Linked DNA regions of Labrys monachus. The protein of the gene in region 2 interacts with the protein of the main gene of each other region in a pairwise test. Links are inferred from orthologs where the notes say so. Each region holds a gene or a part of one and is shown on either strand. Other genes may lie near its edges.

The links.
Region 1: the proteins of uvrB (region 2) and uvrA interact in binary tests that used the Escherichia coli proteins (3 or more experiments, as listed by UniProt). The link is inferred for Labrys monachus from one-to-one orthologs.

What each region holds. Positions count from the first base shown.
Region 1 is NZ_JAUSVK010000001.1:3,053,525-3,057,202, forward strand. The notes cover bases 10-3,449. They hold uvrA (excinuclease ABC subunit UvrA), read left to right. Parts: upstream 10-321; coding sequence 322-3,249; downstream 3,250-3,449. Other genes in these bases: arfB (alternative ribosome rescue aminoacyl-tRNA hydrolase ArfB), read right to left, coding at 10-181. In the rest of the region: more of arfB, read right to left, coding at 1-9; J3R73_RS13810 (YjiS-like domain-containing protein), read left to right, coding at 3,456-3,611. UniProt on the Escherichia coli protein: The UvrABC repair system catalyzes the recognition and processing of DNA lesions. UvrA is an ATPase and a DNA-binding protein. A damage recognition complex composed of 2 UvrA and 2 UvrB subunits scans DNA for abnormalities.
Region 2 is NZ_JAUSVK010000001.1:1,757,047-1,760,464, forward strand. What follows is about bases 80-3,259. They hold uvrB (excinuclease ABC subunit UvrB), read right to left. Parts: upstream 2,947-3,259; coding sequence 280-2,946; downstream 80-279. Other genes in these bases: J3R73_RS07985 (DUF4160 domain-containing protein), read right to left, coding at 80-217; queC (7-cyano-7-deazaguanine synthase QueC), read right to left, coding at 3,123-3,259. In the rest of the region: more of J3R73_RS07985, read right to left, coding at 1-79; more of queC, read right to left, coding at 3,260-3,418. UniProt on the Escherichia coli protein: The UvrABC repair system catalyzes the recognition and processing of DNA lesions. A damage recognition complex composed of 2 UvrA and 2 UvrB subunits scans DNA for abnormalities.

The DNA.
Region 1 (3,678 bases), 1.3 Mb from region 2 along the record:
CCAGCTTCTGCGCGCGTATGGCGACGTCGTTGGGAAGCGACGGCGAGGTGCGGATATTGAAACGCAGATGCACCGCCGTCGACAGCTTGTTGACGTTCTGGCCTCCCGGTCCCGAAGCGCGCACGAATTCTTCCTCGATCTCGCGCTCGTCGATGGAGATATGGGGCGTGATCTCGATCATGGCCGTCCATAACGCGGAATGCTGCGCCGCCGCAAATATCTGGGAACGGTTCATGGATTGTTCTTGTGTTTTCCAGTCCCCCGCTTCAATCTTGCGGTACGAACACCTATCTTCCGGTGAAATCTCACAGGATCGTCCGAATGTCTGGCCGCCCGACCTCCGGCAGTGCAATGCCTTCGCCTGCCGACCGCCGCTTCATCACGGTGCGCGGTGCCCGCGAGCATAATCTGAAGAATGTCGACCTCGAAATCCCGCGCGACAAGCTCGTGGTCTTCACCGGGCTCTCCGGTTCCGGCAAGTCGTCCCTAGCTTTCGACACGATCTATGCCGAGGGCCAGAGGCGCTATGTCGAAAGCCTGTCGGCCTATGCCCGCCAGTTCCTCGAAATGATGCAGAAGCCCGATGTCGACCAGATCGACGGGCTTTCGCCGGCGATTTCGATCGAACAGAAGACGACGTCGCGCAATCCCCGCTCCACGGTCGCAACCGTCACGGAGATCTACGACTATATGCGCCTGCTCTGGGCGCGCATCGGCATTCCCTACTCGCCGGCGACCGGCCTGCCGATCGAAAGCCAGACCGTGAGCCAGATGGTCGACAGGGTGATGGCGATGCCGGAGGGCACGCGTCTCTTCCTGCTCGCCCCCGCCGTGCGCGGCCGCAAGGGCGAATACCGCAAGGAACTCGCCGATTTCCTCAAGCGCGGCTTCCAGCGCGTGAAGATCGACGGCGCCTATCACGAAATCGCCGAAGCGCCGGCGCTCGACAAGAAATTCAAGCACGACATCGACGTCGTCGTCGACCGCATCGTCGTGCGAGCCGACATCAGCGCGCGGCTGGCCGATTCCTTCGAGACGGCGCTGGAGCTGGCCGACGGCATCGCCGTCGTCGAACTGGCGGACGAGAAGGAGGCGGACGGCACGCCGCGGCGCGTGATGTTCAGCCAGAAATTCGCTTGCCCGGTTTCCGGCTTCACCATTCCGGAAATCGAGCCGAGGCTGTTTTCCTTCAACAATCCCTTCGGCGCCTGCCCGTCCTGCGACGGGCTCGGCACGGAGATGACGGTCGATCCCGTGCTGATCGTGCCCGACGACACCCTGTCGCTGCGCCGGGGCGCCCTGGCGCCCTGGGCCAAATCGACCAGCCCCTATTACAGCCAGACCGTGGACGCCCTGGCCAAGCACTTCAAGTTCGGCGTGACGACGCCCTGGAAGGACCTGCCCGATACCGTGAAGCAGGTCTTCCTCTACGGTTCGGGCGAGGAGCAGATCCTGTTCTCCTTCGACGACGGCCTGCGGTCCTACGAGACGCGCAAATCCTTCGAAGGCATCGTCACCAACCTTGAGCGGCGCTGGAAGGAGACCGATTCCGATCAGGCCCGCGAGGAGATCTCCCGCTTCATGGCGAACACGCCCTGCAAGGCCTGCGGCGGATTCCGCCTGAAGCCCGAAGCCCTCGCGGTGAAGATCGACGGCAGCCATATCGGGCATGTCGCGGGCCTGTCGGTGCGCCAGGCCAGGACGTGGTTCGAGGACCTGCCCGCCCGGCTCGACGACAAGCGCAACGAGATCGCGATGCGCATCCTCAAGGAGATCAGCGAGCGGCTGCGCTTCCTCGTCGATGTCGGCCTCGACTACCTGACGCTCGCCCGCAATTCTGGCACGCTGTCGGGGGGCGAGAGCCAGCGCATCAGGCTGGCCTCGCAGATCGGCTCGGGCCTGAGCGGCGTGCTCTACGTGCTGGACGAGCCGTCGATCGGCCTGCACCAGCGCGACAATGAGCGGCTGCTCGAAACCCTGCGCCGGCTGCGCGAGCTCGGCAACACCGTCATCGTGGTGGAGCATGACGAGGACGCCATCCTGCAGGCCGACTATGTCGTCGACGTCGGTCCCGGCGCCGGCGTCCATGGCGGCCGGATCGTCGCGCAGGGCACGCCCGCCGAGATCATGGCGGATCCGAATTCCCTCACGGGCAAATATCTGACGGGCGAGATGGGCGTCCCCCTCCCCGCGCAGCGCCGGCGTCGGCAGAAGGGCAAGGCGCTGAAGCTCTCGGGCGCCCGGGGGAACAATTTGAAGGATGTCTCCGTCGAGCTGCCGCTCGGCGTCTTCACCTGCGTTACCGGCGTCTCGGGCGGCGGCAAGTCCACCCTGCTCATCGATACCATCTACAAGGCGGTGGCGCGACGTCTCAACGGTGCGGTGGAACACCCCGCCCCGTTCGACCGGCTCGACGGCCTGGAACTCATCGACAAGGTCATCGATATCGACCAGTCGCCGATCGGCCGCACGCCGCGGTCCAATCCCGCGACCTATACCGGCGCCTTCACGCCCATCCGCGAATGGTTCGCCGGCCTGCCGGAGGCCAAGGCGCGCGGCTATCAGCCGGGCCGCTTCTCGTTCAACGTCAAGGGCGGCCGCTGCGAGGCGTGCCAGGGCGACGGCGTGATCAAGATCGAGATGCACTTCCTGCCCGACGTCTACGTCACCTGCGACGTGTGCAAGGGCAAGCGCTATGATCGCGAGACGCTGGAGGTCCGCTTCAAGAACAAATCGATCGCCGATGTTCTCGACATGACCGTCGACGAGGCAGCCGATTTCTTCAAGGCGGTGCCGACCATCCGCAACACCATGGAAACGCTGGCGCGGGTCGGCCTCGGCTATGTCAAGGTCGGCCAGCAGGCGACCACCCTCTCCGGCGGCGAGGCCCAGCGCGTGAAGCTCTCCAAGGAACTGGCGCGGCGTTCGACGGGGCGCACGCTCTACATCCTCGACGAGCCGACCACCGGGCTGCATTTCCACGACGTGGCGAAGCTGCTCGAAGTGCTGCACGAATTGGTGGAACAGGGCAATACGGTGGTGGTGATCGAGCACAATCTCGAAGTCATCAAGACGGCCGACTGGGTCATCGACATGGGACCGGAAGGGGGAGACGGCGGCGGCGAGGTCGTCGCGCAGGGCACGCCCGAGGCGATCATCCGCGAGCCGCGTTCCCACACCGGCCGTTTCCTGCGCGATGTCATGGAGCGGCGTCCGCAGCGCAGGCAGCGGACGGAGGCGGCTGAATAGCTTGAGCCATGCATGTCTGGGTGGTCACCATCTGAGATGCGGCCTTATTCCTCCTTTATGAACGATTTTCTCAAGAAGACATGCATTTATGCATGCCTGAGGCGCCATCAAACCCCTACCTCACGCTTGGCGCATACGTCATAAGACAGGGGTGAACGGCGACGGAGCAAGGGCTTCGAAGCGCGTTCGGACGAAGGAATAGGATCATGTTGTTTGCTGCTTTGATTGAACGTGTCTACGCTTGGCGCCGCGAGCGCGTGACGTTGACCGCACTCAAGCGTCTGAACGAACGCGATCTGGCCGATATCGGCGTCAATGCTGACGAGCTTCGCGCAGTCGCTCGCCAGGCCGCCCGGGCCTGATCGCTACCGACCAGACTGAGGACCCCGAATAGGGGGCCGAGACACAAGCCGCCGGTGGCGGCTTTTT
Region 2 (3,418 bases):
TTTCCAATTGAACGCGATGGTCTTCAACCATGCGTTGGACGCGATTCAGCGACCTAGCGTCAAGGCCATCATTATACGACAGGGACACGGCCGGCGTCAGCCAGAACTTGGCTTCGTCTCTGCCCCGCCGGACGTGGATATGCGCGGGCTCGCGCGGGTTTCCTTCGTTCGAATAGAAAAAGAAGGTGAAACCATCGAGCCGCAGGACGACAGGCATCCCTATCAGCTCCATCTATGGGAGAACTGAGGTGCATTGGCGTTTCGCTGCGTCCCGCTGCCTCACCGCTTCCACCCCCGTCCGGCCTTGCCGCCGCCCTTCTTCCGCACTTCCGCGCCCAGCGGCACCTCGCGGTCGGTGCCGGGGCCCATGCTGTCCAGCCCGGGCTTGGCCGCGCGGGTCTTCGGCAGGTTGGCGGCGTCGCCATAGGCTTTCGGCCCCTTATACGCGCCGGCCTTCTGCTTGACGCTGACCTGCCGCGCCGCGCCGTCGTCGGCCACCGCCATTTCGGTCTCGCGCAGGCGCTTGAGCTCGTCGCGCAGGCGGGCGGCTTCCTCGAAGCGGAGGTCGGCGGCGGCGTCGCGCATGCGCTTTTCGAGGTCGGCGGTGACCGCCTCGAAATTATGGCCGATGGTGGAGACGCTGTCGGCCATGCCCTTGTCGACGGTGACGCGGTCGCGCTCATAGACCGAATTGGTGATGTCGGCGATCGAGCGCTTGACGCTTTCCGGCGTGATGCCGTGGGCGGTGTTCCAGGCCACCTGCTTCTCGCGGCGGCGGTCGGTTTCGGCGATGGCGCGTTCGAGCGAGCCGGTCATGTGGTCGGCATAGAGCAGCACGCGGCCGTCGACATTGCGGGCGGCGCGGCCGATGGTCTGCACCAGCGAGGTCTCCGAGCGCAGGAAGCCTTCCTTGTCGGCGTCGAGGATGGCGACGAGGGCGCATTCGGGGATGTCTAGGCCCTCGCGCAGCAAATTGATGCCGATCAGCACGTCGAAGGCGCCGAGGCGCAGATCGCGGATGATCTCGATGCGCTCGATGGTGTCGATGTCCGAATGCATGTAGCGCACGCGCACGCCGTGGTCGTGCATATATTCGGTGAGGTCCTCGGCCATGCGCTTGGTCAGCACGGTGACGAGGCTGCGATAGCCCTGCTTCGCCACCTGCTGCACCTCGCCGAGCAGGTCGTCGACCTGGGTGCGCGCCGGGCGGATCTCGCATTGCGGGTCGATCAGGCCGGTGGGGCGGATGACCTGCTCGGCGAAGACGCCGCCGGTGTGCTCCAGCTCCCATTTGCCGGGGGTGGCCGAGACATGCACGGTCTGCGGGCGCATCGCGTCCCACTCCTCGAAGCGGAGCGGCCGGTTGTCGAGGCAGGAGGGCAGGCGGAAGCCATATTCGGCCAAAGTCGCCTTGCGCCGGAAGTCACCCTTGTACATGGCGCCGATCTGCGGGACGGTGACGTGGCTCTCGTCGGTGAAGACGATGGCGTTGTCGGGCAGGTATTCGAACAGGGTCGGCGGCGGCTCGCCCGGCTGGCGGCCGGTGAGCCAGCGCGAATAATTCTCGATGCCGGCGCAGGAGCCGGTCGCCTCCATCATTTCGAGGTCGAACACCGTGCGCTGCTCCAGCCGCTGCGCCTCGAGCAGGCGGCCGCCGGCATAGAGCTGCTGCAGGCGCACCTTCAGCTCCTCCTTGATGCCCTTGATCGCCTGGTTGAGGGTGGGGCGCGGCGTGACATAATGCGAATTGGCGTAGACCTTGACGAATTGCAGGTCCTGGATCTTCTGGCCGGTGAGCGGATCGAACTCGGCGATGCTCTCGATCTCGTCGCCGAACAGGTTGATGCGCCAGGCGCGGTCCTCGTAATGGGCCGGGAACAGCTCGATGGTGTCGCCGCGCACGCGGAAGGTGCCGCGGGCGAAATCGGCGCTGATGCGCTTGTATTGCAAAGCGACGAGGTCGGCGATCAGCTGCTTCTGCTCGACGCGCTCGCCCACCGTCATGCCGAAGGTCATGGCGGTGTAGGTCTCGACCGAGCCGATGCCGTAGATGCAGGACACCGAGGCGACGATGATGACGTCGTCGCGTTCCAGCAGCGAGCGCGTCGCCGAATGGCGCATGCGGTCGATCTGCTCGTTGATCGAGGATTCCTTCTCGATATAGGTGTCGGTGCGCGGCACATAGGCCTCGGGCTGGTAATAGTCGTAATAGGAGACGAAGTATTCCACCGCATTGTTGGGGAAGAAGCTCTTGAACTCGCCATAGAGCTGGGCCGCCAGCGTCTTGTTGGGGGCGAGGACCAGGGCCGGGCGCTGGGTGCGGGCGATCACCTGCGCCATGGTGAAGGTCTTGCCCGAGCCGGTGACGCCGAGCAGCACCTGGTCGCGCTCATGCAGGGAGAGGCCGTCGACGAGCTCGGCGATGGCCGTCGGCTGGTCGCCGGCGGGCTGGTATTCGGAGACGAGCGCGAGCGGGATGCCGCCCTCGCTCTTGTCGGGGCGCGAGGGGCGGTGCGGCGTCCATACCGGCTTGCCGGCGAGGCGCGGATCGCCGCTCTCCAGCAGCGCCGTCAGCGCCTTGATGGTGCCGGCCGAGCCGCCGAGCCTGTCGAGCCCGTCCGGATCGAGCTCGGGCTCGTCCTTGCCCTTCCCCGTGCCCTTGGCCTTGCGCTTGACGGCGCGGCCTTCGATCCTGGCGCCGCCGCCGGCGACGGGGATGCCGAGCTTGCCGGCAAGGTCCGGGTCGAGGCCGGTGACGGCGGTGTCGAAGCCGGCCTGCGGCGCCTCGCCGAAGCCCTCGGGCGGGCTGCGCCGGCCCTCCTTGAGCAGGCCCGGATTGAGCAGGGCCTTCAGGTGCTCGTCGAGCGAGGGCAGAGGCGGCCGCGAGGCCTTGGAACGGGGCGTGCGGACCTTGCGGGCGGGAGAATCTTTCGAAGTGTCGGCCATGGCCTGATAATGGGGTGAGTCAGGGCGCGATGAAAGGGCCGGCAGGGGAAACTTGCTGACAGCGTGGTGTCAGCAGGATGGGGCCCGGGATCGCAGGCGTCTCGCCTGCCTCTTCCTGCAGGCGCAACGTTTCCAGGAGCAGGCGAGACGCCTGCGGTCCCAGGGGGGCGCTCCGGTCAGCCCGCCATGAAGCGGCGGTAGCCGGCGGCGCGCAGGTCGCAGGCGGGGCAGGCGCCGCAGCCATAGCCCCAGTCGTGATGGTGGGTGCGGTCGCCATTGTAGCAGGTGTGGGTGTCCTCGCGGATGAGGTCGACCAAAGCGTCGCCGCCGAGTTCGCGGGCCAGCGCCCAGGTCTGCGCCTTGTCGATCCACATCAGCGGCGTCTCGACCACGAAGCGGCTCTCCATGCCGAGATTGAGGGCGAGCTGCATCGCCTTCATGGTGTCGTCGCGGCAGTCAGGATAGCCGGAGA